One region of the Pseudomonas sp. AIG genome, then DNA from elsewhere that is predicted to be linked to it. Evidence: predicted binding sites of a transcription regulator. Region 1 holds the regulator's gene; each other region holds the start of a gene.

Region 1 (7,399 bases):
CGCGTCAGCGAGGTCAGCTTTGACAATGGCCATTGGCATGCCGTAGATCACGCAACTGGCTTCATCCTGCGCCCACACCGCGCTGCCGCCCTGCTTGAGCAGACGCGCGCCTTCACGGCCATCGGCGCCCATGCCGGTCAACACCACCGCCAGAACTTTGTCGCCGTAGGATTTCGCCGCCGAACCGAAGGTGATGTCCACGCACGGCTTGTAGTTCAAGCGCTCGTCGCCCGGCAGAATCTTCACCGCGCCACGGCCATCGATCATCATTTGCTTGCCACCCGGGGCGAGCAACGCCAGGCCCGGACGCAGGATGTCGCCATCCTCGGCTTCCTTGACGCTGATGCGGCACAGCTTGTCGAGGCGTTCGGCGAAGGCCTTGGTGAACGCTGCCGGCATGTGCTGGATCAGCACGATCGGCGCCGGGAAATTCGCCGGCAACTGAGTCAGCACGCGTTGCAGCGCAACCGGACCACCCGTAGAGGTGCCAATGGCAACCAGTTTGTAGGCTTTGCGTTTCGGCGCTGGCGACGATGCGCTGGCGGCCGGGGCGCGAGTGGGTGCCGGTGCAGGTGCCGGACGTGCCGGAACGCTGCTGCTGTGACTGCTGCTGTGGCTGCCGAAACTCGACGGCGCCGGAGAAGGCGTCGGTGCTGGCGCAGCCACTGGAGCCGGCGCGCTGTAAGCACTGAAACGACGGTTACTGCGCGAAATGCTATGGACCTTTTCGCACAGCAGTTGCTTGACCTTCTCCGGGTTACGCGAGATGTCTTCGAAATTCTTCGGCAGGAAATCCACCGCGCCAGCGTCCAGCGCATCCAGGGTGACCCGGGCGCCTTCGTGCGTCAGCGAGGAGAACATCAACACCGGGGTCGGGCAGCGCTGCATGATGTGCCGCACTGCCGTGATGCCGTCCATCATCGGCATCTCGTAGTCCATGGTGATCACGTCCGGCTTGAGTGCCAGGGCCTGATCGATCGCCTCTTTACCGTTGGTGGCGGTGCCGACCACCTGAATGCTCGGATCCGCTGAAAGAATTTCCGAGACGCGGCGGCGGAAAAAACCCGAATCGTCCACCACCAGGACTTTGACTGCCATAAACACTCCATTAGGTGCAGCGGGACGTTGTCGCCCCGCCGCCCCGGATTCAAATACGCCGTGCGGCGTAACGCTTGAGCATGCTTGGAACATCGAGAATCAGCGCGATGCGGCCGTCACCGGTAATGGTGGCGCCGGACATGCCCGGAGTGCCCTGCAGCATTTTGCCCAATGGCTTGATGACCACTTCTTCCTGACCGACCAGTTGATCGACGACGAAGCCGATCCGCTGAGTGCCCACCGAAAGAATCACCACATGGCCTTCACGCTGCTCTTCGTGAGCGGCGGAGCTGACCAGCCAGCGCTTGAGGTAGAACAATGGCAGCGCCTTGTCCCGCACGATCACCACTTCCTGACCGTCGACGACGTTGGTGGTCGACAGGTCGAGGTGGAAGATTTCGTTGACGTTGACCAACGGGAACGCAAATGCCTGATTGCCGAGCATGACCATCAGGGTTGGCATGATCGCGAGGGTCAGCGGCACCTTGATGACGATCTTCGAGCCCTGGCCCTTGGTCGAGTAGATGTTGATCGAACCGTTGAGCTGGGAAATCTTGGTCTTCACCACGTCCATGCCGACACCGCGGCCGGAGACGTCGGAGATCTCGGTCTTGGTCGAGAAACCCGGGGCAAAAATCAGGTTGTAGCACTCGGTATCGCTGAGGCGATCGGCCGCGTCCTTGTCCATCACACCGCGTTTTACCGCGATGGCGCGCAGGACGTTCGGGTCCATGCCTTTGCCGTCATCGGAGATCGACAGCAGGATGTGGTCGCCTTCCTGTTCGGCCGCCAGTACCACACGACCGCCACGGGCCTTGCCCGACGCTTCGCGTTCTTCCGGCGACTCGATGCCATGGTCGACGGCGTTGCGCACCAAGTGGACCAGCGGGTCGGCCAGGGCCTCGACAAGGTTTTTGTCGAGGTCGGTTTCTTCACCCACCAGTTCCAGGTTGATCTCTTTCTTGAGCTGACGCGCCAGATCTCGAACCAGACGCGGGAAGCGCCCGAAGACCTTCTTGATCGGCTGCATCCGCGTCTTCATTACGGCGGTCTGCAAGTCAGCCGTGACCACGTCGAGGTTCGACACGGCCTTTTGCATGGCTTCATCGCCGCTGTTCAGGCCCAGACGCACCAGACGGTTACGCACCAGCACCAACTCGCCGACCATGTTCATGATTTCGTCGAGACGAGCCGTGTCGACGCGCACGGTGGTTTCGGCTTCGCTCGCCGGTTTTTCCGGTGGCGGCGCAGCGGCGGCACGGGCCGGAGCCGGTGCAGCAGCGGCAGCCGGTTTCGGCGCTTCGGCTTTTGGCTCAGGCTTGGCGGCAGGCTTGGGCGCTGCAACAGCGGCCGGTGCCTTGGCAGCCGGCGTGGCGACGGTCGAAGCACTGCCAGCAGCGGCGGTGCCGACTTCGCTGAACTTGCCTTTACCGTGCAATTCGTCGAGCAGCGATTCGAACTCGTGATCGCTGATCAGATCGCTACCGGCCGCAGCAGCAGCGGGTGCGGCTGGCGCAGGGGCCGAAGCAATCGCCGACTCCAGTGCATCGACGGCAAAGTTGCCCTTGCCATGCAACTGATCGAGTAATGCTTCGAATTCGTCGTCGGTGATGTCAGAGCTGTCGCCCTTGGCCGGTGCCGCAGGGGCTGCCGCAACTGGCGCAACCGCGTCCACCGCGAACTGGCCTTTGCCGTGCAACTGATCGAGCAACGACTCGAACTCGGCATCGGTGATTTCATCGCTCGCGGCTTCAGCGGCCGTTTGCGCAGGTGCAGCAGCGGCCGGGGCTTCGGCTTCGGCCTTGACGGCGTTCAGCGAGTCCAGCAGTTGCTCAAATTCGTTATCGGTGATGTCGCCCGACGAGTCGCCTTCGACGACCAGTTCTTCGATCATCTCGGCCACCGGCGACGCCGGGGCTGCATCCGCCGCTTGCGGTTCGGCCAGGCGCGCCAGGGCGGCCAGCAGTTCCGGGGTGGCAGCAGTGATCGGCGCACGCTCACGAACCTCAGTGAACATACTGTTCACCGCGTCCAGTGCTTCGAGGACAACGTCCATCAGTTCTGCATCAACGCGACGCTCACCCTTGCGCAGGATGTCGAACACGTTTTCGGCGATGTGACAGCACTCCACCAGCTCATTGAGCTGAAGGAAGCCGGCGCCCCCTTTTACAGTGTGGAAACCGCGAAAAATTGCGTTGAGCAGATCTGCGTCATCCGGACGGCTTTCCAGCTCGACCAGTTGTTCGGACAGTTGCTCAAGAATCTCGCCGGCCTCAACCAGGAAATCCTGAAGGATCTCTTCATCGGCGCCGAAGCTCATTAATGGGGTGCTCCTACAGGTCTAAAAACCCAAAAAACCTAAAATTCCAAAACTCTAGAACCCGAGGCTGGATAACAAATCGTCCACATCGTCCTGACCGGACACAACGTCTTCTCGTTTATCGGCATGAATCTGCGGACCTTCACCCTGCGAGAGATGTTTTTGTGGATCTTTTTCTGCAAGCATCGCGGCGCGGTCATGTTCGATGCCCGCAAAGCGGTCGACCTGACTGGCCATGAGCACGAGTTTGAGCAAATTGCTTTCGACTTCGGTAACCAGTTGGGTCACACGTTTGATCACCTGACCGGTCAGGTCCTGGTAATCCTGGGCCAGCAGGATGTCGTTGAGATTGCTCGACACCGCACGGTTGTCCGTGCTGCTGCGCGACAGAAAACCGTCGACCCGGCGCGCCAGTTCGCGGAACTCTTCAGCCCCGACCTCGCGACGCATGAAGCGACCCCAATCGGCACTCAAGGTCTGCGCTTCATCAGCCAGACTGTTGACCACCGGCGTGGCGCTTTCCACCAGATCCATGGTGCGGTTGGCCGCGGCTTCCGTCAGCTTGACCACATAGCCCAGGCGTTCGGTGGCGTCGGTGATTTGCGACACTTCCTCGGCCTGCGGCATGTTCGGGTCGATCTGGAAGTTGACGATCGCACTGTGCAATTCACGTGTGAGCTTGCCCACTTCCTGGTACAGGCCACGGTCACGGGTCTGATTGAGCTCATGGATCAGTTGCACAGCGTCGCCGAACCTGCCTTTTTCAAGGCTTTCGACCAGTTCGACCGCGTGTTTTTTCAGGGTCGACTCGAAATCGCCCTGTGAAGATTCGTTATGCTCCATAGCTCCCCCGCGCGTTCATCAGCCGATGCGTTCGAAAATCTTCTCGATTTTGTCTTTCAACGCCTGAGCCGTGAAAGGTTTGACGACGTAGCCGTTCACACCGGCCTGAGCGGCTTCGATGATCTGCTCGCGCTTGGCTTCTGCAGTCACCATCAGCACTGGCAGGTGCTTGAGTTTTTCATCGGCACGCACGTGGCGCAGCAGGTCGATACCGGTCATGCCCGGCATGTTCCAGTCCGTTACCAGAAAGTCGATGCTGCCGCTGTTGAGTACCGGAATGGCAGTAATGCCATCGTCGGCCTCGACGGTGTTGGTGAACCCAAGATCGCGCAGCAGGTTCTTGATGATCCGCCGCATCGTTGAGAAGTCATCAACGATGAGGATTTTCATGTCTTTGTTCAATTCGACCTCCAAGCAGTCTTAAACGCGCCCAGCACCTGGACGCGCCACTTCAATCAATCGGCGCAGCACTCGAAGACTGTCTGGAGCACAACAGAGCAAGACCGGTGCCGCTCATCACCGCACCAGCCTCGTTCGCAGTGTCCCCACACTGCCTTCAGCGCGCTCGCCACTCCCCCAAACGCCCCCGCAAACGGGCCGCGCACTGGCTGTGTAACTGGCTGACCCGCGATTCACTGACGCCAAGGACTTCACCGATCTCCTTGAGGTTCAGCTCTTCGTCGTAGTACAGCGCCAACACCAGTCGCTCACGCTCCGGCAAATTGGCAATCGCGTCCGCCAACGCGGCCTGGAAACGTTCATCTTCCAGATCGCGTGACGGCTCAAGATGAGCACTCGCGCCATCCTCGTGCAGCCCTTCGTGTTCGCCGTCCTGCAGCAGGTCGTCGAAACTGAACAGGCGGCTGCCCAAGGTGTCATTCAAAATCCCGTAGTAATCGTCGAGACTCAATTGGAGTTCGGCCGCAACCTCGTGATCTTTAGCATCACGGCCGGTTTTAGCTTCAATTGAGCGAATTGCGTCACTGACCATACGGGTATTGCGGTGAACCGAGCGTGGCGCCCAGTCCCCTTTGCGCACTTCGTCGAGCATCGCGCCGCGGATTCGAATGCCCGCGTACGTTTCGAAACTGGCGCCTTTGCTGGCGTCATATTTGGTCGAGACTTCGAGCAGGCCGATCATCCCGGCCTGGATCAGGTCTTCGACCTGCACACTCGCCGGCAATCGCGCCAGCAAGTGATAGGCAATGCGTTTGACCAGTGGCGCGTAACGCTCGATCAGTTCGTACTGCGCGTCACGTGCCGACTTCTTGTAGTAGTTCATACCGCTTGCGGTCATAGCACGGGCCCTGCCGTTTGCTGCACGAGGCGCTCGACGAAAAATTCAAGGTGGCCACGCGGGTTGGCGGGCAGCGGCCAGGTGTCGACCTTCTGCGCGATCGCCTTGAACGCCAGCGCGCACTTGGAACGCGGGAAGGCTTCGTACACCGCACGCTGCTTCTGCACCGCTTTACGCACGCTTTCGTCGTAAGGCACGGCGCCGACGTATTGTAGAGCGACGTCAAGGAAGCGATCCGTGACCTTGGTCAACTTGGCGAACAGGTTGCGCCCTTCCTGCGGGCTCTGCGCCATGTTGGCGAGGACGCGGAAGCGGTTCATGCCGTAATCACGGTTAAGCAATTTGATCAGTGCGTAAGCGTCAGTGATCGAGGTCGGCTCGTCGCAGACCACCAGCAACACTTCTTGCGCGGCGCGAACAAAACTGACTACCGAGTCACCAATACCCGCAGCGGTGTCGATCACCAGTACGTCGAGATTGTCGCCGATGTCGCTGAACGCCTGAATCAGACCGGCGTGTTGCGCCGGGCTCAGGTGCACCATGCTCTGCGTGCCGGACGCGGCCGGGACGATGCGGATGCCACCGGGGCCTTGCAACAGCACGTCGCGCAATTCGCAACGGCCTTCGATCACGTCGGCCAGTGTGCGTTTAGGGGTCAGACCCAACAAAACGTCGACGTTCGCCAGTCCCAGATCGGCGTCCAGCAGCATGACCCGACGGCCAAGCTCTGCCAGCGCCAGCGACAAGTTCACTGACACGTTAGTCTTGCCGACGCCACCTTTGCCGCCGGTCACCGCGATCACCTGTACGGGATGCATGCTGCCCATGTTATTTCTTTACCTTGTCTTGCATAGACGGAGGCCACATTACTGGCTGCGCGTTCACAACCGGAACAATGCATGGCAGACCATCGATGTAGGTACAAAAACTGTTCATGAATACCTCAGCCTACCTGCTTGGTCGGGCTGTGATAGATATCAGCGAACATGTCAGCCATGGCTTCTTCGCTGGGTTCTTCCTGCATTTGCACGCTGACGGCGCGGCTGACCAGTTGATGACGGCGCGGCAGATGCAAATCATCCGGAATCCGTGGGCCATCGGTCAGGTACGCGACCGGCAATTCATGACTGATCGCCAGGCTCAACACTTCGCCAAGGCTGGCCGTTTCATCCAGTTTAGTCAGGATGCACCCGGCTAGCCCGCAACGCTTGTAACTGTGATAAGCGGCGGTTAGAACCTGTTTCTGGCTGGTGGTTGCCAAGACCAGATAATTTTTTGAACGAATGCCACGCCCGGCCAGACTTTCCAGCTGCATGCGCAGCGCTGGATCGCTGGCTTGCAGGCCGGCAGTATCGATCAATACCACGCGTTTGCGCAGCAGTGGATCCAGCGCCTGCACCAACGATTGCCCCGGATCGACGTGAGTCACTGGCACATTGAGAATGCGGCCCAGCGTCTTCAGTTGTTCCTGAGCGCCGATGCGGAAACTGTCCATGCTCACCAGCGCGACATTCTGCGCGCCGTATTTCAGCACATAACGCGCGGCGAGCTTGGCCAGCGTGGTGGTCTTGCCCATGCCGGCAGGGCCGACCATGGCAATCACACCGCCCTCTTCCAGCGGCTCGACTTCCGGTACGGCAATCATCCGCGCCAGGTGCGCGAGCAGCATGCGCCAGGCCTGACGCGGCTCTTCGATATCAGTGATCATCGCCAGCAGATCGCGCGACAACGGCCCGGAAAGGCCAATACGTTGCAGACGGCGATACAGATTGGCTTGCGCCGGACGGCTGCCTTGCAGCTGATTCCAGGCCAGGGTGCCGAGCTGGACTTCCATCAGCTCG
Region 2 (7,399 bases), on a different contig from region 1:
CGCCGCGCCAATGGTCAGCATCGCCACGGTTTCCGCCGAGGCACCCTGGGCATACGTCAGATGGGTCTTGCCGATCTTCTCGCCGACCGTCACCACAATCCGCTTCCAGCCAACCATGGTGCCCAGACCCAGCGCAATGGCCACGGCGATCTTCACCCACAGCGGAATAAATCGCGTGGCGTTGTCGATCTGTTGCTTGAACAGTTGCAGTTTGCTGCTGGTGTCGGCGTCGAAATTGCCGACCTTGTTCTTGTCCATCAGGCGAATACTTTCGCTGGCCAGGTACATGTCGTTACGCACGTTACCCATGGCTTCGGCCGGGACTTTCGCCAGCGAACCGTAGCCTTTGACTTCTTCGCCAATGTGTCCGGTGAGGGCGGCGAGGGCGGGGATCAGTTGCGGCGTGGCGTCCTTGCTGCGCACGTAGTCGGAGAGCACTGCACGCGGATCGGCCGGCGTCGGCAGCGGTGCACTTTTCACCAGTGCTTGCTGGGTGACTTGCGCCACGGCGGCAAACTGCAGCGACTGTTCTTCCGGCATGGTGCGGTTGAGTGCGTAGGCCATCGGCAGCGTGCCGACCAGAATCAGCATGATCAGGCCCATGCCTTTCTGGCCGTCATTGGAACCGTGAGCGAAGGACACGCCGGTGCAAGTCAAAATCAGCAAACCGCGAATCCACCACGGCGGCGGCGTGTTGCCCTCCGGTGCCTTGTACAGCGAACGGTTTTTCACGAACGCGCGCAGCGCCAGCAGCAACAGCGCCGCACAGCCGAAGCCCACCAGTGGCGACAGCAGCAAGGCGTAACCGATCTTGGTCGCCTGTGCCCAGTCGACACCGCTGGTGCCGTCGCGGCCGTGCATCAAGGCATTGGCCACACCGACACCGATAATCGAACCGATCAGCGTGTGCGAAGACGACGCCGGCAAACACAGCCACCAGGTGCCGAGGTTCCACAGGATCGCCGCGATCAGCAGGGCGAAAATCATCGAGAAACCGGCAGACGAACCGACCTGCAGAATCAGCTCCACCGGCAGCAACGCGATGATGCCGAACGCCACCGCACCGCTCGAGAGCAGCACGCCGAGGAAGTTGAAGAAGCCCGACCAGACCACGGCCACATTCGGCGGCAGCGAATGGGTATAGATCACCGTTGCGACGGCGTTGGCGGTGTCATGGAAGCCGTTGACGAACTCGAAACCCAGCGCAATCAACAGCGCCACACCAAGCAACAGGAACGGCGTCCAGGTGGTCACCACCGTGCCGAGTTCGTGCATGTCGTGCATCAGGCTGTAGGCGGTGAAGAGCATCCCCATCGCCAACACGGCGAAAAAGATCACGTAGGTGAACGGGCCGGTTTTCTTGTCGAGGGCCGGCCTGCCGCTGGCGGCGGACGCGGGGCTGGCGGTCAGGGAGGGAGTAGCCATGGGAGGACAATCCTGAGCGAGGGAAGGAATGTCGCCCATGATCATTGCAGAATGTTACAGAGAGACTGCGCCATGTCAGTGTTTGGCGGATTAATCCCACCGTCGGTCTTCTGCTCGTTCCCACGCTCTGCGTGGGAACGCCGCCCGGGACGCTCCGCGTCCCTGTGACGCAGAGCGTCACTTGATGCATTCCCACGCAGAGCGTGGGAACGAGCGTGTGGAGAAGTCAATAATCCCCGCGCTTGCGAAACGCCCAACGCCCGGCAATCACGGTGAACGTCGCCACCAGCGCGACCAATATCCAGAACCCCTCCGGATCCTGCGACAACGGCACGCCACCCACATTCATCCCGAAAAAACCGGCAATGATATTGATCGGCAGCGCCAGCACCGTCACCACGGTCAGGGTGAACAGCGTGCGGTTGCTCTGTTCGTTGAGGTTGGCGGCGATCTCCTCCTGCAGCAGTTTGATCCGCTCACCGAGAGCCGTGAGGTCGTTGATGATCAGCGCAAACTCCTCGGTGGATTTGCGCAGCTCCTTGACGTCCTCCTTCTGCAACCACGGCGGCGGCCGGTTGAGCAGACGCAGCAACGAGCCCGGTTCCAGCGCCAACAACCGTTGCAATCGCACCAGCACGCGGCGGTTGGCACCGAGTTCGGCACGGTTGGTCGACAGCCGCGAGGAAAGCAATTCGTCCTCGACCTGATCGACGCTCAGGCTGGTCTTGCGCACGATCTGCGTGAGCACTTCGCCTTGGTCACGGAGCAGATGCACGAGCAGCTCCGAGGGCGAACGAAAGCGCTCGCCGGCCTTCACCGACGAGCGCAATTTGTCCACCGAATGCAGCGGTTGCAGACGCGCACTGACGATCAGTTTGCTGCGCACACAGACCCACAGCGTCGACACGTCCGAGGAGACCATGCTGCTGAGGTTGAACACCACATCGTTGACCACCGCCAGCAACGCCGAGTCGACATGCTCGATGCGCGTCGACCGTGAGCCTTCGTGCAGCGCCTCGAAAAACTCTTCGGGCAGTTGCAGATGACTTTTCATCCAGCGCTCGCACGCCGCATGCGCCAGATTGAGGTGCAGCCAAAGGAATTCACCGCTGTCGCTGTCGTCCTGCAAACAGCGCAATGCCGTGGCCGAATCGACTTCGCGGCCACGTTCGCCGGGCAGGAAGCGAAAGCCGTAGAGCAGGCCGAACAGATCAGGATCGCGATGACTGATATCGAGGCTGTGGTTCATGAAGGCTCGCTGCGAAGAGGGGGCATCGGTCGCGCAAATGGCAGGTTCACTGAGCCGCATCATCGCAATGTCACATGACGTTTATGTGACAGCAAAGTGACGTCAAATCAGCGACTTACCGACGGTCGGATTTTCTTCAAGAAGCGCTCTGGCGCGCCGATCACAGGTGCGTTAGGTTGCGCGCCATTGGCCATGAGCCAAGGCTCGCCGACATGGATGTCCGGCAAAATTTCACGCCTTACCGGGCGTGCCTCATCCTTGTCCTGAGTATCTTGCGATGCTGCAAAAATCCCTGAGAGCGCAAATTCTCGCCCTGCTGAGCGGTAGCCTGCTGGCGATGCTGTTGATCGCGCTGGCGTGTTTTCATTTCCTGTCCAACGGCGTGCAAAGCTACAGCCAGTTGATCGCCGGCCCCTTGCACACGTCGCAATTGATCGACGAAGCCAACCTGCAATTCAAGGTGCAGGTGCAGGAGTGGAAAAACGTTCTGCTGCGCGGCAAACAACCGGCGGACCTGGCCAAATACTGGAGCCAGTTCGAAGATCGCCAGCGCGATGTGCAAAACATCCTCGGCGAACTGGCCGGGCAGAAAGGCCTCGAGCCTAGCCTGAAAAACCGCATCGAACGCCTGCGCGATGAGCATCGTCAGCTCGGTTCTGCCTATCAGAAGGGCCGCGATGCCTACGTGGCGGCCGGTGGCGATCCAACGGCAGGCGACAGCGCCGTCAAAGGTGTCGATCGTGCTACCAGCGATCAGATGAGTGAACTGGTCAGCGAGTTGCGCAAGCAAGGGACAGAGCAGTCGGCGCTGATCAGTGCCGAGGCCGATCGCACGGTGTTGTTCGGTCTGCTGGTGATGCTCGCGTCGGGCCTGTTGATCGGCCTGCTCAGTCTGTGGCTGGTCAACCGCAATCTGGTCGAACCGATCCGCAAACTGATCGATTACGTCACCCAGTTGAGTCGCGGCAAACTCGCCGAACGTGTGGTCAGCGACCGTCAGGATGAGTTGGGCAATCTCGCCGCTGCGGCCAACACCCTGCGTGATTTCCTCGCCGACACCTTCACCCGTTTGCAACGCAGTGCGTCGGATCTGGACAGCGCCAGCGGTGAGTTGAACGCCATTGCCACGACCATGGCCGGCGGCACCAACGAGCAGTTCAATCGCACCGATCAGGTGGCCACGGCGATGAACGAAATGTCCGCCACCGCGCAGGAAGTGGCGCGTCACGCCGCCGACGCCGCACGTGCGGCCGACGATGCCGACCAGTCCGCCCAACAGGGTGAAAAGGTCATGCAGAGCACCATCCATTCGATCACCCAGATGCGCGGCGAGATCGCCAACACCGCTACGGTGATCCGTCGTCTGGAAGCTGACAGCGGCCGCATCGGTAAAGTACTGGAAGTGATTCGCGGCATTGCCGAACAGACCAACCTGCTGGCGCTCAACGCTGCGATCGAAGCGGCACGCGCCGGTGAAGCCGGGCGTGGTTTTGCCGTGGTCGCCGATGAAGTGCGCAATCTGGCACAACGCACCGCCGAGTCGATCATCGAGATCAACCAGATCATCCAGAGCGTGCAGACCGGCGCAGTGGACGCAGCGCAAGCCATCGACAGCGGCCAGACGCGCAGCGATGAAAGTGTCGAGCAAGTGACTCAGGCCGGGGCGATGCTGGAGCGCATCACGCACGCCGTGGAAGCGATCCGCGACATGAACCGTCAGATCGCCACCGCTGCCGAAGAGCAGACCTCGGTGGCCGAGGACATCTCGCGCAACCTCACCGAGATCACCTCGATCGCCAGCACCAACCTCGACAACGTGCAGCGCACCGAAAGCGCCAGCCAGAACCTGCATGGCCTGTCCGGGCAACTGAACGAAGTCACCGCGCGCTTGAGCGCCTGACGCATTGACCGTGTACCGGTTCGGATACCGAGTCGGTACACAGTCGATCTCAAATTGAGGCGGCCATGGTCGATGACCGGTTATCTATAACCGGCATTGGAGCCTTTCCATGGTCAGCATCACTTCTGTTTCGATCAATCAGACCGTCACGACACCCACCAGCAAAACCTCGATCAGTGACGTCGGTGACGACACGTCTACCTCAGCAACCGCCAGCACGGGCGCGACGGCCGATAGCGGTAAAGTCGCCGCCGGTGGTGGGGCCGCTCAGACGGGTGACAGCAGTTCCAGCAGCAGTGAAGAATCGGATTCGGTGAAAGAACTGCGCAAGCAGATTGCCGAACTGCAGAAGCAATTGCAGGAAGAACAGCAGGCGTTGCAAGCGGCGCAGGCGAAGCAGGAAAGTTCGGATGCCAAGGCGACTGAAGTGGCGGCGGCTCAGGCGCAGATCACCGCTACCTCGGCTTCTCTGTCCACTGCCACAGCCTCGCTGTTGCAGGCGTTGCAGGATTCCGACAGCAGCACTTCCGGTTCGCTGGTCAGCACCTCGGCCTAAGCATCACCGCATTCCCTTGTAGGAGTGAGCCTGCTCGCGATCGCGGTGAATCAGTCGACATCCCCGTTGCTGACCCACCGCGATCGCGAGCAGGCTCACTCCTACAGGGATTCTCTGTCTGCCAAGGTTCTGCAGCTAAGCCGATCCACTGTGGGAGCGAGCTTGCTCGCGAAGGCGCTTGTTCAGTCAATATCTATAGTGGCTGACGCTCCGTTTTCGCGAGCAAGCTCGCTCCCACATGGATTTACGCCAGACACAAAAAAGCCGCACGATCTCTCAATCGTGCGGCTTTTGGTTGTTTGGTAAATCAAGTGTCTTGCTTGTTGCTCAACACCTTGCCAGTGGTCGCATCAAAGTCCACATCGAACTCTTTGCCATCAGCCGTCTTCAGCTCAACTTCATACTCATAACCATTGAAGTGGTTATCCAGATCCGTGTCAGTGATGGTCGCACCCGGGTGCAGTTTCAACGCTTCGGCGTTCATCGACTCCAGCGACTTGATCTTGCCGGACTTAACCAGTTCAGGAATCTGGTCGACGCGAACATCAGCCTGGGCCAGGCCAGCGGTAAGGGTCAGGGCAGCGGCGGTAAACAGGGCAGTCAAAGTTTTCATCGGTTCGTTCCTTGGGGTGATTCGTTTAAGTGGCCTCAGGTTAACCGGCGCAACTTAACTCACCCTTAAAACCCCGCACCCAAACAAAACAGGCAAGCCATGCCCCTGCACAGAACTTGTGGGAGCGTGGCTTGCCCGCGATGAAGGCACCTCGATTTCAGATCAGAAACCGTTGTTCTTCAACACCTGGTCAACACTGGCGGCAGCCGGGCGTTTATAGAACTTCAACAGTTCGCTGGCACGGTTGGTGAAGATACCGTCGACACCAGCGGCCATGACTTTCTCGAAATCCACCGGCTCGTCGACGGTGTAGACATGACCCCGCCGGCCTTGATCGTGGGTGTATTTGTTCATCCACGGTTGCACCAGATCCGAATAGCTCTGGTCGCCACCCTTGGTCAGCTTCGCCGACGGCCCTGTGCCGATTGCACCTTGAGCCTTGGCGTAATCTACCCATTGCTTGAACTCGGCTTCGGACTTCGGCTCTTGTTTGCCGTAGAAAACGTTTTTGTCCTTCTCGCCGGACTCGGCAAACGTCACCTTGGATTTCGGCTCGATGCTGCCTTCACCAACCCACAACAGGAGAATTTTCGGCACTTGCGGCATTTCTTTTTCCAGCAGTTCGAGGCTGTTTTTCTCGAACGTTTGCAGGATCACCTTGCCTTTGCCCTGACCAACGCCCAGCGCACTTTTCGCCAGTTTCGAACCGGCCGGGCTCAGCCAGCCGCGGTCCTGCAGTTTCTCTTTCAGGTCTTTCTCTATCCCGGGAAACAGCTGCGGCTCTTTGGTTTCGATGTACAGGCCCGGCTTGTGTTGCGGGTTGGCCTGGGCGATGTCGATGATTTCATCGAGGGTCAGAATCTTCAGCCCGGCGTAAGTCGGGCGGGCGCGATCAGGGTAGGCCTTGTTGTACCAGCTACCGGCGTCGAGGCTTTTCAGTTCGGCCATGGTGAAGGCGTTGGCCGGGCTGTCCTTGCGCTCCGGGAACTTGGTCGCGACGTCGGTGGTGCGCTGCAGATTGTTGTCGTGCAGGGCGAACAGCACGCCGTCCTTGCTGCGCTGCAAGTCCATTTCCAGGTAATCGGCGCCCAGATCACGCGCCAGTTTGTAGGACGCGGCCGTGGATTCCGGTGCATCGAAGGACGCGCCACGGTGGGCAATGACTGCCGGGTGCGGGATGCCGTTGGCGGCAGCGACTGCATTCGGATCCGTCTGGCTGGCGGCGTGCGCCTGACCGAGGCCGAGCAGCAGGCTCAGGACCAGAGCGCTTTTGGTGAAAGTAGCGGGCATGTTCGAGTTCCTTTCGCAGGGCATTTTCAAAGACGTACCTTTTAACAACTGAATCGCTCGGGTGCTATCGCAGGACCGACATAAACGTATTAAAAGCGATTTTTCCTGCACTTTTGTGGCGCCGTTTGCAGTACGCTTGCCCACGGCAGACGTCCCGGCAGAGGGCGCGCCGTTCAAATGCCCTGCGTGTAAACCATCGAACACTTTTCGTGAGGTTTACCATGCGCATCACCTCCCAACTCATCTGCCAGGCCGCCGACGATCTCAAAGGATTTGTCGGCCTCAACCGCAAGACCGCTCAGTACATCGTGCGCTTCAGCGAGGACTCTTTCGGCATGGACGTCGCTGATGACGGGATTATTCCTG
Region 3 (7,399 bases), on a different contig from region 1:
GCCATGACCGGCACTCATGCCGGGCAGACCATTGGGGTTGGTCAGCACATTGGTCCCCGGCAGGCTACCGGTTGCGGTCGACATACCGCCGCGAATCGACGAACCACTGGCTACACTGGCGAAGTCACCGTCATTGAGTTCGGTGCTGTTCATCGCCTGGTTGATGCGGCCGGAAGGGTTGGCATTGACGGTCGTCGGGTAGGGGTCTTTGCCGCCGCTGCGACCGATAGGAATCGGCTGGACATCGCGATTGAGCACAATCACACCGTTGCCTTCTGCCTGTACGTTGAAACTCACGAACGTACTGGCGGCTGATCCAATCAGCAGGAGGCAAGTAAAGGCTTTTTTGATATTCCCCACGGCTGCAATTCCTTCTTCAGTGGGCTGCCCTTGGTCAGCGTTGTGAAGGAGAGAGCGAAAGCTGTGCCGCTTTTGAAATGTGTTTGAATTTCAATTGCTTGGGAAATAGATGCGCAGGCCTGATACACCGGCTGTTTCATGGCTGATACACGCAGGGTTGCGCTGACCTGTCCATTGGCTGAACAAAGCTCTGAAACAAGGGTTTGCAGCGGTGTGTATCAGCCGCGTAACAACCCGGATGACAAAGCGATGAACAGTGCTGAAACGGCCACTTTGCGCTTGGACGACTGTTTCAAGAACGGACACTTTGCCCCCAAACCAGGGGAAAATATCGGGGAAGGGCACCCGTCGAGCGGGTCACTCAGTCAGCAGTTGCTCGACGGCGGCGAAGGCCTGCGTCTGGCGCTCGGCCCAATTGCCCTCGATGACCTGTAAACGCTGGTGGTGGTTTTCCAGCCAGTTTTGCGTGGCTCGGTAAAACGCCAGTCGCTCGTCCAGATCCGGTTGGCAACGTTGACCATCATCGGTCCAGTCAATCTGTTCCGGGGACAGCAACAGGTGCAGGTCGTAATGCCGCGCCAACAATTCGGATTCCAGCCAGGCCGGGCAATCGCCGAACAGCGTCTGGCTCCAGAGAATATTGCTCAACAAATGGGTGTCGAGAATCAGCAGGGACGGCTGTTGCGCCCGCGCTTGATCTTCCCATTGCAGTTGACCGCGAGCGATTTCAGGGATGTCGGCCAGACAGGTGTCACGGGGATTGAGTTCGATAAACCGGCGCACGTACTCATCCACGCGCAAGCCGCCAAAGCGCTGTTGCAGGCCCGCCGCCAGCCAGCTCTTGCCGGTGGATTCCGGGCCGGTCAGGACCACGACCTTCATGTGCGCAACGCCGGGTCGGCGCGCCATTCGCGAAAGCCTTGAATCGCCAGCAGGGTGAACAGAGCGTACAGCGCAGCGGTGAGGTACAGCCCCTTATAGATGAACAGGCCGACGAAGATCACATCGAGCACGAACCACAGCGCCCAGCATTGCAGGCGCTTCTGCGCCATCCACAGTTGCGCGACCAGACTGAAACCGGTCAGCGCCGCATCCAGCCACGGTTGCGCGGCGTCGGTCCAATGGGCCATCGCCGCGCCGAGCAAGACACTGCCGACGGCACCAATACCCAAGCCGAGCAACAGCGAACGGTGATCGAGGCGGGTGACCTCGCGGCCGTCATGCATCGTCCCGGCGCGGGTCCATTGCCACCAGCCATAGACTTGCAACGCGGCGTAAATCACTTGCAGCAACATGTCCGAGTACAGCTTCACTTCGAAGAAGATCCAGCTATAGAGCAACACCATGACCAGCCCGATCGGCCAGCACCACGGATTCTGTTTGACCGTCAGCCAGACGGCGATCACACCGAGGGCGGCGGCAAACAGTTCAAGCCCGGACATGGGGGTTCCTTGGGGGAGTCGAAGAAGGGGGCGGATTGTACTGCATTGGACTAGGGACTGATGACCGCTGTAGATCAAAAGCCCCTCACCCTAACCCTCTCCCGGAGGGAGAGGGGACTGACCGAGTTGGATGTTCGAGATCCGCCGACCTGATCTTTCTGCGTTGAATCCATAATCGACTCGATTTTTCAGGTCGACGTATAGCTTGAGACACCTCGGTCGGCCCCCTCTCCTCGGGGAGAGGGCTGGGGTGAGGGGGGGCTCACCAGAGTTACACGGGTCAGACGCGGAACTGGCGCAGAAGGCCGTTGAGTTGTTCGCTCAATTGGCCGAGGCGTACGCTGGCCGCACTCGACTGCTCGGCCGCGATCGCCGTGCTGTGCGAGAGGCCAGCCGCCTGGGTGACGTTCTGATTGATGTCCTCGACCACATGCGCCTGCTGCAACGTCGCGCTGGCAATCGACGCATTCAGGCCATTGAGATTGCGCAGTGCCTGGCCAATGGCATTCAGACTCGCCCCGGCCAGTCCCGCTTGTTCGATGGTCAATTGCGACGCCTTGCTGCTGTCGCCGATCACCTTCACGGCCGCCTCGGAATGGTTCTGCAGGCGCTCGATCATCGACTGGATTTCCGCTGTCGATTTCTGTGTGCGCTGCGCCAGCAGGCGTACTTCATCCGCCACCACGGCGAAACCGCGTCCTTGTTCACCGGCCCGGGCCGCTTCAATGGCGGCATTGAGCGCGAGCAGGTTGGTCTGCTCGGCAATCGAGCGGATCACTTCCAGCACGCTGCCGATCTGGGTGCTTTCGGCCGCCAGGGTGCGAATCACTTCAACGGCTTGATCAATGGTCCCGGACAGCTTGTCGATCTGCTGCAAGCTGCCATCGATATTGATCTGGCCCTGTTGCGCCTGGGCTTCGGCATCGCGCATTTCGGCGGCGGCGTGCTCGGCGTTCTTCGCCACGTCTTGCACGCCATAGGTCACTTCGTTGATCGCTGTGGCCACCAGTTCCATCTGCTGCGATTGCTGCTGGCTACGTTGCTGCGCCTGCGAGGCGTCGTTGCCCAGTTCGCTGGACGACTGGCCAAGGGCGCTGGCCGACACCTGCAAGTCACCGATCACCCGGCGCAGTTTGGCGGTAAAGGCGTTGAAGTGATGGGCCAGTTCAGTGACTTCATCCTTGCCATGGGTATCGAGGCTGCGGGTCAGGTCGCTTTCGCCGCTGGCGATGTTGGCCATGGCGTTGACGGTTTCCTGCAGCGGCCGGACGATGCTGCGCGCGATCAGGATCACCAGCAGCGCCATGATCACGGCAATCGCCAAACCGATGACCGTGGCCTTGATCACTTGGCCCTGGAATTCCGCCTGCACATCGTCGACGTAAACCCCGGAACCGAGCACCCAGCCCCAAGGCTCGAACAGTTTGACGTAGGAGGTCTTGGCCACCGGCTCGCTGGCGCCGGGTTTCGGCCAACGGTAGTCGACCATGCCGGCGCCTTTGGCCTTGGCGATGGCGACCATTTCGTTGAACACCGCAAAGCCGTCCGGGTCGCGGATCGCCGAGAGGTTCTGGCCTTCGAGTTTGGGGTTGGTCGGGTGCATGACCATCACGGGCGTGAGGTCGTTGATCCAGAAATAATCGCTCTGGTCATAGCGCAGGCCACGAATCGCCGTCAGCGCCTGTTTCTGCGCCGCCTCTTTGCTCAGGGTGCCGGCGGTTTCGAGGTCGTGGTAGTAGGTCAGCAGGCCACTGGCCGTCTGCACCACGTGCTGGGTTTTCTGGGCCTTGGCGTGGTAGAGATCGTCGTGGATCTGCTTGAGCATCAACATGCCCAAGGTCAGCAACATGACCACCGCCACAATCAAGATGAGCCACAAGCGTCGGCTGATCGACACACTGCGCAAGCTGTTCATAACGCTGTCACTCCGGATTCTTTTTCTTGTAATAAACGACCGCCAGCATCCAACCACGATTTCGTGAGCGGGCATACGCGACCCAAGTCGTATAACGCGGCAGCGCTATTAAGGCTTGTCTGTTAGGATTTCGGCCCCGCGCGTGAAAACCTGAATCCAAATTGATATTTCACGGAATTTTGACCGTTTCGTGTGGATCCTGTGCGTGCGGAATCGGTACAGCCATAAACAGCTACGCTGATCGCAGTGAACGCTAGAAAAATACTATCGGAGCATGCCAACGCGCATCGCTCTTTGGGGGATTGATGGATCTTTGGACGGCCTTGCAGGCACTGATACTAGGAGTTGTAGAAGGGCTGACGGAGTTTTTGCCCATTTCCAGTACCGGACACCAGATCATTGTTGCCGACTTGCTCGATTTCGGCGGCGAACGGGCCATGGCGTTCAATATCATCATCCAGCTCGGCGCGATCCTCGCGGTGGTCTGGGAGTTTCGGCGCAAGATTCTTGATGTGGTCATCGGCTTGCCGACACAGCCCAGCGCACGGCGTTTTACCGCCAACCTGCTGATTGCGTTTCTGCCCGCTGTGGTGCTGGGCGTGATCTTCGCCGACCTGATCCACGAATACCTGTTCAACCCGATTACCGTGGCGACAGCACTGGTGGTGGGCGGCATCATCATGTTGTGGGCGGAAAAGCGTCAGCATGAAGTGCATGCGGAAACGGTCGACGAGATCACTTGGAAAGATGCCTTGAAGGTTGGCTTCGCGCAGTGTCTGGCGATGATTCCCGGCACCTCGCGCTCTGGCTCGACGATCATTGGCGGGTTGTTGTTCGGCCTGTCGCGCAAGACTGCCACCGAGTTCTCGTTCTTCCTCGCGATGCCAACCATGGTCGGTGCGGCGGTCTATTCGGGCTACAAGTACCGTCACCTGTTTGTGCCAGCGGACTTCCCGGTGTTCGCCATCGGCTTTGTCACCGCGTTCATCTTCGCCATGATCGCCGTGCGCGGCTTGCTCAAGTTCATTGCCAGCCACAGCTATGCGGCGTTCGCCTGGTATCGGATTGTGTTTGGTCTGGTCATTCTGGCGACGTGGCAGTTTGGCTGGATCGATTGGGCGGCGGCCAAACCATGAGTGATTCCCGCGCACGCCGACCCGAAGGGCGACCTTCGGGTGGCAACAACATCCAGCATCTGAAGCTGAAGCTGGTGGTTCTGCTGATCGTCTGCGCACTGCCGTTGTTCGGCTCAGTGTCGATGTGGCTGCGCGGGATCTCGCGGGTGCCGTTGGCCGCTTACGGGATCGTCAGTGTGTTGGCGTTCTTCATGTACTGGGCCGACAAGCGCAAGGCGCGCACCGATGCCTGGCGCACGCCGGAAAACGTCCTGCATGCCGTGGAACTGGCCGGCGGCTGGCCGGGCGCGTTGATTGCCCAGCAGGTATTCCGGCACAAGACGCGCAAGGTGTCGTTTCAGATTCTGTTCTGGGTGATTGTGCTGCTGCATCAGGTGTTCTGGATCGACCAGCTGTTTCTTGGTTCGAACCTGTTGACCCTGTTCTGAATACACCGCAATTCCCTATGTAGGAGTGAGCCTGCTCGCGATAGCGGAGTGTCAGTCAAAGAAATTCCAACTGACACTCCGCTATCGCGAGCAGGCTCACTCCTACAGGGATCGGGGTTAGAGCAATAAACCGATTTGGGTCTTTTTCGGCAACTTGCTCACCACCAGTTGATGCGAGCGCTGCAACAACCCCTGCAACTCTTCGGCACCCAAAGGGTAGGGCGGATGCATGATGATCCACTGCGCCCGCGCCAGATACGGCGCCGGGTGAATGCCCGGGCGGTCGCAATGGCCGAGAAACAGATCCTTGTCGACCTTGAATGCCAGCGAATCGCCGCGCAGCCCCTGCAAGGCAAACATCTTGTTGCCGGCAATCGAAAACACCCGCACGCCACCCCACTTGTAATCTTCCCGAGCACCCGGCAATGCCAGGCAGAACGCCGCAACGTCGGCTTCGCTCATTTTTCCCTTGCTCATAACAACCGCTCCCCACAAGCATTGAACGATTCGACCAGATGATCGATCCACGCGCGCACCGCCGGCATCACCCCGCGTCGATGCGGATACACCGCTTGCAGCCAGCCGCCGGGCAGTGACCACTCTGGCAGCAATTGCACCAGCGTGCCGTTTCTCAGTTCTTCTTCGCAGTACATCATCGGCAGCAAAGTGAAACCCTGACCGGCCAGCACGCAGGCTTTGCGCACAATAAAGTCATCGATGCCCAGGCGCGCTTCCATGTTCAACTCGAAGCTTTCACCCTGTTGATCAAGCAAGCGCACATGCACCATGCGATCAGCCTCCAGCGCGCCGAGCACTGGCAGATTTTTCAGGTCTTGCGGATGGTTGATCGATTGGTCCTGTACAAAATCCGGACTGGCCACCACGACCATTTGCGCCTGCCGCAAACGCCGGGTGACCAGCAACGGATCTTCGTCACCGTGTTCACGCACGCGCAGCGCCACATCAAAGCCTTCGCCGACCAGATCGACGCGGCGATTGAGCAGGACGACTTCGAGTTGCACCTGCGGGAATTTACCGAGAAATTCGCTGATCACCCACGGCAACATTTCCCGGGCCAGACCGGTGGGGCAGGAGACCCGCAGGCGGCCACGCGGCTCGCTGGACATGCTCGCCACCGCTTCATCGGCCATTTCCGCTTCCAGCAACATCGCCTGACAGTGACGCAGATAACGTTCGCCAACGGCGGTGAGATTGAGTTGCCGGGTGGTGCGTTGCAGCAAACGTGCGCCGAGACGTTCTTCCAGTTCGGCGATGCGTCGTGACAGGCGTGACTTGGGAATGCCCAGCAAACGCCCGGCCGCCGCAAAGCCGCCGGCCTCGACGACTTTGGCGAAATAGTAGAGATCGTTGAGGTCTTGCATCGTTGAATTCCAACTGTTCTATCAGTGGGACAAACTATCGCATTTCAGGCGGCTAATCATCCATTGGTTTCTTGCGTAGGATTGTCTCCATTCCGTCGCCACCGGCGATTCCTTCCAGGAGATTCCACATGAAACTGCTGCATATCGATTCGAGCATTCTGGGCGACAACTCGGCTTCCCGTCAGTTGAGCAGCGAAGTCGTCAAAGCCTGGCAGGCCGCCGAGCCAAGCGCCGTGGTGACCTACCGCGACCTGGCTGCCGACGCCATCAGCCACTTCTCGTCGACCACCCTGGTCGCCGCCGGCACCACCGCTGAACTGCGTAACGCCGCACAACAGCACGAAGCCGAACTGAGCGCTTCCACGCTGGCCGAGTTCATCGCTGCCGACGCCGTCGTCATCGCCGCGCCGATGTATAACTTCACCGTACCGACCCAACTCAAGGCGTGGATCGACCGCGTTGCCGTCGCGGGTCAAACCTTCCGTTACACCGAAGCCGGCCCTGAAGGCCTGTGCGGCGGCAAGAAAGTGGTGATCGTTTCCACCTCCGGCGGCATTCATGCCGGTCAGGCCAGCGGTATTGCTCACGAAGAATATCTGAAGCTGGTGCTGGGCTTCCTCGGCATCACCGACATCGAAATCGTCCGTGCCGAAGGCCTGGCTTATGGCGACGAAGTGCGCAACAACGCCATGACCGCTGCCCAAGCGAAGATCAGCGAGCAACTGTTCGCCGCTGC
Region 4 (7,399 bases), on a different contig from region 1:
CTGGCCCGCGCCGGGTTTGTTGCCGTGCAGATGCTGCGATCGCTGGTCAGTGTCGGCGTGTTTTCGCAGGCGGATTACGATGCGTTCATGGCCGGGGTTTCCACGGTCAGCGGTCAGTTGGCCCGTGACCGCGCCACCCTCGACAAAACCACGTTCCTCGCCCGTTACGGGCATTTGCGACCGGGCACTTACGACATCCTCTCGCCGCGTTACGACGAGGCGCCAGAGCTGTATTTCGACTGGACGCAAAGCCCCGCCGCGCCGGAACCGCTGCGACCGTTTTCGCTGACGCTGCCGCAGATGCGCGAAATCGTCAAACAGCTCGAGGCCCATGGCCTGCAGCCTGATCCGGTGGGATTGCTGGACTTCCTGCAGAACGGAATCGAGCTGCGCGAGCTGGCCAAGTTTCACTTCACGCGTAACCTCTCCGATGCCTTGGCGCTGATCGCGCAGGTCGGTGCGCAGTACGGCATTGATCGTGAGGATCTGGCCTATTGCGACATCAGCGCCTTCCAGGAGCTGCATGTCGCCGCAGCAGATCCGAAGGAAGTGCTGATGCGCAGCATCGAACAGGGCAAGGCGCGTTACGCCGAAACGCTCAAGGTGTCGCTACCGCCGGTGATCACCTGCCCAGAAGATGTCTGGTGTTTCGAGTGGCCGGAAACGGCGCCCAATTTCATTACGCAAAAACGCGTGACCGCGCCGGTGGTGCTGTGTGATGACCGGGAAAAACTCGCCGGGGCGATTGTTTGCATTCCCAATGCCGATCCGGGGTTTGACTGGCTGTTCGCCTACCCGATTGCCGGGCTGATCACTGCGTGGGGCGGGGCCAATTCGCACATGGCGATACGTGCCGGTGAGCTTGGCCTGCCGGCGGTGATTGGCGCTGGCGAAGTGCTCTACCGTCGATGGTCGACGGCAGACTTTCTGCACCTCGATTGTCCGGGGCGCCGAGTGGAGTTGATGTCATGAAAGTGGTTGCGATCAGTCAACGTGTCGACATGCACCCTGAGCGCGGCGAAAGCCGTGACGCGCTGGATCAGCGCCTGATCGCGTTTGTGCTGGCAGCAGGCCTTATCCCCGTGCCGGTCCCCAACCGTTGGCAAACCCCTGATGACCTCGATCGTTGGCTGACAGCGGTTAACCCACAAGCCATCGTGCTGTCGGGCGGCAATGACATCGGTCAGTGCCCGGCCCGTGATCAGACTGAAAGCAGACTGCTGGATCACGCCCATGCGCGCCATCTGCCGTTGTTGGGGATTTGCCGGGGCATGCAGATGGTTGCGCACTGGTCGGGTGTCTCGCTGAAACCGGTCACTGGCCATGTCCGCACCCGGCATCAGCTATGCGGGCAGATCGTCGCCGAGGTCAACAGCTATCACACCTTCGCCCTCGCCGATTGCCCACTCGGGTTCGAGGTGCTGGCGCGCAGCGAGGACGGCGAAATCGAAGCGATCCGCCACCTGCAACGACCGTGGCAGGGCTGGATGTGGCACCCGGAGCGCGAGAACGATTTCGCGTCGCACGACCTTCAGCGTCTGCAGCAACTGTTTGGCGAAACCGATTCCACTGAAGAATTCACGGGATAGACCTGTAGTGAAAGCCATTATTCTGGCTGCCGGACGTGGCAGCCGCATGAAAAGCCTCACCGATGAACGCCCAAAATGTCTGGTCGAGTTGCGCGGTAAACCGCTGCTGGAATGGCAGCTGGAGTCATTGCGGGCAGCGGGTATCAGCGACATCGCGGTGGTGACCGGTTACAGGCGCGAGCTGCTGGCAGAACGTGGCCTGAGCGAGTTTCACAACCCGCGCTGGGCCGAGACCAACATGGTTTCATCACTGGCCTGCGCCGAGTCCTGGCTTGAGGGCCAGCCGTGCATCGTCAGCTATTCGGATATTTTCTACAGCCCTGTGGCGGTGCAGTCGTTGATCAACAGCGACGCAGCGTTGGCCGTCACCTACGACCCCAACTGGTTGCAGTTGTGGACCGAGCGTTTCGGCGACCCGTTGCTGGATGCCGAAACCTTTCGCCTGACCGCCACGCACACGCTGGCCGAAATCGGCAACAAACCGCAATCGGTGGACGATGTTCAGGGGCAGTACATGGGGCTTTTGCGCTTCACGCCCGAAGGCTGGGCGGAAGTCGTACGGCTGCGTGCCGAACTGTCGCCGCAGCAACGCGACAGCATGCACATGACCAACACTCTGCAACGCGTCATCGATGCCGGTCGTGTGCCAATTGAAGCTGTCGCCTACACCGGCGAATGGGGAGAGGTCGACTCCAGTGAGGACCTCTCGGTGTATCAATAAGGTACCGGCGCCTTAACGGAACCGGTCAACCTCCTGACGCAGTTCGGCCGCCAGACCTTCAAGTTCCTTGGCGGTCACGGCCAGGTTGGACACCACTTCGCGCTGCTCACTGTTGGCCATCGCAATGCTTTGCAGGTTACTGCTCAGCAAGGTCGCGGTGCTGCTCTGCTCCTGAGTCGCCGTGGTAATCGCGGCAAACTGCTGACCCGCCGAACGGCTCTGCTCATCGATGCGCGCCAGCGCCGAGGCAACATTGGCGTTGCGCGACAAGCCTTCCTGCATCAGCACATTGCCCTGTTCCATGGTGCTGATCGCGTTGCCGGTTTCCTGCTGAATGCTGTGAATCATGCTGGAAATTTCATCGGTGGCCTGACGGGTGCGCGAGGCCAGGCTGCGCACTTCATCCGCCACCACGGCAAAGCCGCGACCTTGCTCGCCGGCACGGGCGGCTTCAATAGCGGCGTTGAGCGCCAGCAAGTTGGTTTGTTCGGCAATCGACGTAATCACGCCGACGATGCCGCCAATCTCCTGGGAGCGTTGACCGAGGGTGTTGATCACGGTGGCGGTGCTGTTCAAGGCGCCAGCGATTTGCTCCAGCGAGGACGAAGCTTCCTCCATCGAGCTGCGGCCAATCTGCGTTTGCTGGGCGTTTTCCTGCGCCAGACGCTGGGTCGCGCCCATGTTGTCGGCAATGTTCAGCGAGGTCGCGCTGAACTCCTCCACCGCGCCAGCCATGCTGGTGATTTCGCCGGACTGCTGTTCCATGCCCTCATAAGCACCGCCGGACAAACCGGACAACGCCTGCGCACGGCTGTTAACTTCTTGCGAGGCGCGACGGATGTGCTCAACCATGGTCGATAAAGCCTGACTCATCTGGTTGAACGCGCGCGACAACTGGCCGATTTCGTCGTTGCTCGACACGTTCAGGCGCACGCTCAGATCACCGGCGCCCAAGGCTTCGGCCTGACGCACCAGGTCGCTCAGTGGCGCCAGTTTGCTGCGCAGCAGCCAGACCACCGACCCGACCGCCAACAGCATCGCCAACAGACTGCCGATTGCCAGTTGCGTACCGACACTCCAGGTCACCGCGCGAATCTCGGCTTTCGGCATGCTCGCCACGACCGACCACGGCCCGCCGTCGAAAGGCACGGCAACGCTGTAGAAATCCTCGGACTTGTCGTCCCAGAACTGACCTTTGCCCGGTGTTTTCGCCAGACCATTGATCAGCGGAATCGCCTGATCCAGCGCCTGCACACCCGCCGGGGCGACCAGCCATTTGTTTTGCTCGTCGAGCAGCGCCAGGGAACCGGTCTGGCCGATGCGGAAGCGCTTCAGGTTATCGAACTGGGCATTCTGCGCGTCGGTGTAATCGAAGCCGACGAACAGCACTGCAATCACCTTGCCGCTGCCGTCACGCACTGGCGTGTACTGAGTCATGTAGGAACGATCGAACAGCAAGGCGCGACCGACATACCCCTGCCCTGCCATCAGCTTCGCGTAGGCCGGGTGCGCGTGATCGAGCAAGGTGCCGATGGCGCGCGTGCCGTCCTGTTTGGTCAGCGAGGTGCTGACCCGGACGAAGTCTTCGCCGCTGCGCACGAACAGCGTGGCGACACCGGCGGTCATCTGCTTGAACTCGTCGACTTCCTTGAAGTTGTTGTTCAGCACTTCGCTGCCCAGGTGCAAACCCGGGGTCTGGGTGCCTGCCACCGCTACCGGCTCACTCGGGTGAATGCTCAAACCCGCGCTGAAGCGCTTCTCGAACAACCCGCTCAGACGCTGGGTGCTTTCCCGCAGCGTGCCGTGGAAGGTGCTCAGTTGGTCGGCCAACAGCCGCGCCTCACTGGCCAGATGCTCTTCACGGGTGGCGAGGTTGGCCGAATCCAGCGAACGCAGGGCGAACACTGTACTGCCACTGATGACAATCGCCAGTATCACGGCGAGCGCGAGGCCCAGCTGCGAGGCGATCCGAGCGCGAGGTTGAGACATGGACAGCTCCTGGCCGAGCCACGGGATCCTCCTTGATCTCGACTCGGATAATTTTCTAATAGTGGGGGTGAATCGTGGAGACCGGCACGACGGTTCCACTTGCTCATAGTCGGCGGTGAAACCGAATACTTGAGCGCGCAACGTGGGTATGGCGCAAGGCCGCCATTGTGGCGGCTCGAACGTTTCAGCTCAAGCGCGCAACCGCTGGCAGCTCCATGGCGCGGACTTCGCCTTGCAGGAAGTCGCTGAGACGACGCAAACGTTCACCTCCCGGACGGGTTTTTGGCCACACCAGGTAATAATTCAATCCGCTGGCGACCGCCGTTGGCCACGGCAGGCTCAGGCGTCCTTGCGCGACGTCCTCGGCGACCATCAACAGATCGCCCATCGACACCCCGTAACCGCGAGCCGCCGCGATCATGCCCAACTCCAGCGTATCGAACACCTGCCCGCCTTTAAGTGACACCTGCTCAGACAACCCCATATGTTCCAGCCAACTGCGCCAATCGCGACGATCCGGCGTCGGGTGAAGTAATTCGGTGCAGGCCAGCCGAGCCAGATCCCACGGTTGATCATTCAGCAGGTTCGGCGCCCCTACTGGAATAAGCTCTTCAGGAAACAGCAGGCTGGCCTCCCAGTCCGGCGGAAAATGCCCGTCACTCAGCAGCACAGCGCAATCGAACGGCTCATCGTTGAAGTCCACCGAATCGACATCCATCCAGGCGCTGGTCAGTTGCACTTCGTTGCCCGGCTGCAAGTGGCGAAAGCGACTGAGCCGCGCCAACAGCCAGCGCATGGTCAGGGTCGACGGCGCCTTCATGCGCAGAATGTCGTCTTCGGCGCGCAAGGTATTACAGGCCCGCTCCAGCGCACTGAACCCTTCGCGGATTCCGGGCAACAGTAAACGCGCGGCTTCGGTCAATTGCAGATTGCGCCCGCTGCGATGGAACAGCCGACAAGCGAAATGATCTTCCAGGGTTCGAATATGCCGACTGACCGCACTCTGGGTGATCGACAACTCTTCCGCCGCACGGGTGAACGAGCTATGTCGCGCCGCCGCTTCAAATGCGCGCAGGGCATACAAGGGAGGAAGACGACGAGACATACAGAAAGCTCCTATAGCGGGATGCAGCCGGACTGACAGAATCTGATCAGCATGAGTTTTAATCATGCCACCCATCCTTTTTATCCCTTTGTGCAAAGCCTGCCAAGGCCTGAGAATCGACGGTCTCCTGTTCCCTCTGAAATCGAGTGGTGATGACCATGCAGCATCCTGTGCGTACCGAACTCTGGGCCATTCTGCGGCTGGCAGGGCCGTTGATCGCTTCACAGTTGGCGCACATGCTGATGGTGCTGACCGACACCCTGATGATGGCGCGCCTGAGTCCCGAAGCCCTCGCGGGCGGCGGTCTCGGCGCGGCGAGCTATTCGTTTGTGTCGATTTTCTGCATTGGCGTGATTGCGGCGGTCGGCACGCTGGTGGCAATTCGCAAGGGCGCCGGCGACATCATCGGCGCCGCACGGCTGACTCAGGCCGGTCTGTGGCTGGCGTGGCTGATGGCGCTGGGCGCCGGTTTGCTGCTGTGGAACCTGAAACCGGTGTTGCTGCTGTTCGGCCAGACCGAAACCAACGTCAACGCCGCCGGGCAATTCCTGATCGCCCTGCCCTTCGCCCTGCCCGGCTACCTCAGCTTCATGGCTTTGCGCGGTTTCACCAGTGCGATTGGTCGGGCGACCCCGGTGATGGTTATCAGCCTCGCTGGCACCGTGGCCAACTTCCTGCTCAATTACGCGCTGATCACCGGCATGTTCGGTCTGCCGAAAATGGGCCTGACGGGCATCGGCCTGGTCACGGCGATTGTCGCCAATTGCATGGCACTCGCGTTGGCCTGGCATATCCGTCGGCATCCGGCGTATGACGCTTATCCGCTGCGCGCGGGCCTGTCGCGGCCGAATCGGCAGTACCTGAAAGAACTCTGGCGTCTTGGTCTGCCAATCGGCGGAACCTATGCCGTCGAAGTCGGTTTGTTCGCCTTCGCGGCATTGTGCATGGGCACCATGGGCAGCACGCAATTGGGCGCACACCAGATCGCCCTGCAAATCGTCTCAGTGGCGTTCATGGTGCCGGCGGGCATGTCGTATGCGATCACCATGCGCGTCGGCCAGCATTACGGCGCCGGGCAATTGAGCGATGCGCGGATGTCCGGGCGGGTCGGGATCGTCTTTGGCGCCGTGGTCATGCTGGGTTTCGCCATGGTGTTCTGGTTGCTGCCGAATCAGTTGGTCGGGTTGTTCCTTGATCACAACGACCCGGCGTTTGCCGAGGTGATTCGTCTGGCGGTGAGCCTGTTGGCAGTGGCGGCATGGTTTGAGTTGTTCGACGGCACGCAGACGATTGCCATGGGCTGCATCCGTGGACTCAAGGATGCGAAAACCACGTTTCTGGTCGGGCTCGCTTGCTATTGGTTGATTGGCGCGCCGGCGGCGTGGTGGATGGCGTTCCATTTGAACTGGGGGCCGACGGGCGTCTGGTGGGGATTGGCGCTGGGCCTGGCGTGTGCGGCGGTGAGTTTGACGCTGGCGTTCGAGTGGAAGATGAAGCGGATGATTCGGCTGGAGCCTGCGTCATCAAGTCAGTTCACTGTCCCGCAGACCGACTGAGATCCCTTGTAGGAGTGAGCCTGCTCGCGATAGCGGTGTGTCAGACAACTCATCATTTCTGACACACCGCTATCGCGAGCAGGCTCACTCCTACATTGGTTATGTGTTCAGCTCACGATTTCGAGGGCTGACTGCTGGCTTGAGCCGAAGGTCAGGTACTCAACCAACTCCGCCAACGGCAACGGCCGGCTGATCAAATAACCCTGCACCTGATCGCAACCAAATCCGCGCAGCAGCTCAAGTTGCTCCGGAGTTTCCACCCCCTCCGCGACCACTTCCAGATGCAGGTTGTGCGCGAGATTGATCATCGCGTGCACCAGTTTGCGGTTCTCTTCGCGCTGCTCCATGCCGCCGACGAAGCTCTTGTCGATCTTCAGCAAAGTGATTGGCAAGCTGTTGAGGTGCACGAACGACGAGAACCCGGTGCCGAAGTCATCCA

Evidence for each region. The regulator FliA, encoded in region 1, starts transcription of late flagellar genes. The targets are predictions, from matches to a motif close to CTAAAGTTTNNNNNNNNNNNGCCGNTAA.
Region 2: the regulator FliA is predicted to act here: its motif matches at 2,810-2,837, upstream of ACWR1S_RS19720 (methyl-accepting chemotaxis protein).
Region 3: the regulator FliA is predicted to act here: its motif matches at 3,845-3,872, upstream of ACWR1S_RS12345 (methyl-accepting chemotaxis protein).
Region 4: the regulator FliA is predicted to act here: its motif matches at 4,406-4,433, upstream of ACWR1S_RS02310 (methyl-accepting chemotaxis protein).

What each region holds. Positions count from the first base shown of each region.
Region 1 covers NZ_CDROCK010000055.1:5,502-12,900, reverse strand. The annotation lists gene ACWR1S_RS25415 (protein-glutamate methylesterase/protein-glutamine glutaminase) at 1-1,098, opposite strand, end outside; gene ACWR1S_RS25410 (chemotaxis protein CheA) at 1,148-3,418, opposite strand; gene ACWR1S_RS25405 (protein phosphatase CheZ) at 3,473-4,261, opposite strand; gene ACWR1S_RS25400 (chemotaxis response regulator CheY) at 4,280-4,651, opposite strand; gene fliA (RNA polymerase sigma factor FliA) at 4,818-5,558, opposite strand; gene fleN (flagellar synthesis regulator FleN) at 5,555-6,385, opposite strand; gene flhF (flagellar biosynthesis protein FlhF) at 6,502-7,399, opposite strand, start outside.
Region 2 covers NZ_CDROCK010000035.1:49,693-57,091, reverse strand. The annotation lists gene ACWR1S_RS19730 (inorganic phosphate transporter) at 1-1,425, opposite strand, end outside; gene ACWR1S_RS19725 (transporter) at 1,652-2,674, opposite strand; gene ACWR1S_RS19720 (methyl-accepting chemotaxis protein) at 2,952-4,574, shown strand; gene ACWR1S_RS19715 (hypothetical protein) at 4,684-5,130, shown strand; gene ACWR1S_RS19710 (PepSY domain-containing protein) at 5,438-5,743, opposite strand; gene ACWR1S_RS19705 (glycerophosphodiester phosphodiesterase) at 5,906-7,033, opposite strand; gene ACWR1S_RS19700 (DUF2025 family protein) at 7,255-7,399, shown strand, end outside.
Region 3 covers NZ_CDROCK010000017.1:14,884-22,282, forward strand. The annotation lists gene ACWR1S_RS12325 (hypothetical protein) at 1-360, opposite strand, end outside; gene ACWR1S_RS12330 (hypothetical protein) at 321-500, opposite strand; gene ACWR1S_RS12335 (AAA family ATPase) at 718-1,242, opposite strand; gene pnuC (nicotinamide riboside transporter PnuC) at 1,239-1,802, opposite strand; gene ACWR1S_RS12345 (methyl-accepting chemotaxis protein) at 2,083-3,717, opposite strand; gene ACWR1S_RS12350 (undecaprenyl-diphosphate phosphatase) at 4,023-4,853, shown strand; gene ACWR1S_RS12355 (DUF1294 domain-containing protein) at 4,850-5,281, shown strand; gene ACWR1S_RS12360 (MmcQ/YjbR family DNA-binding protein) at 5,399-5,758, opposite strand; gene ACWR1S_RS12365 (LysR substrate-binding domain-containing protein) at 5,755-6,663, opposite strand; gene ACWR1S_RS12370 (FMN-dependent NADH-azoreductase) at 6,792-7,399, shown strand, end outside.
Region 4 covers NZ_CDROCK010000002.1:182,979-190,377, reverse strand. The annotation lists gene ACWR1S_RS02325 (PEP/pyruvate-binding domain-containing protein) at 1-972, shown strand, start outside; gene ACWR1S_RS02320 (gamma-glutamyl-gamma-aminobutyrate hydrolase family protein) at 969-1,589, shown strand; gene ACWR1S_RS02315 (phosphocholine cytidylyltransferase family protein) at 1,597-2,310, shown strand; gene ACWR1S_RS02310 (methyl-accepting chemotaxis protein) at 2,323-4,299, opposite strand; gene ACWR1S_RS02305 (LysR substrate-binding domain-containing protein) at 4,484-5,404, opposite strand; gene ACWR1S_RS02300 (NorM family multidrug efflux MATE transporter) at 5,563-6,960, shown strand; gene ACWR1S_RS02295 (putative bifunctional diguanylate cyclase/phosphodiesterase) at 7,068-7,399, opposite strand, start outside.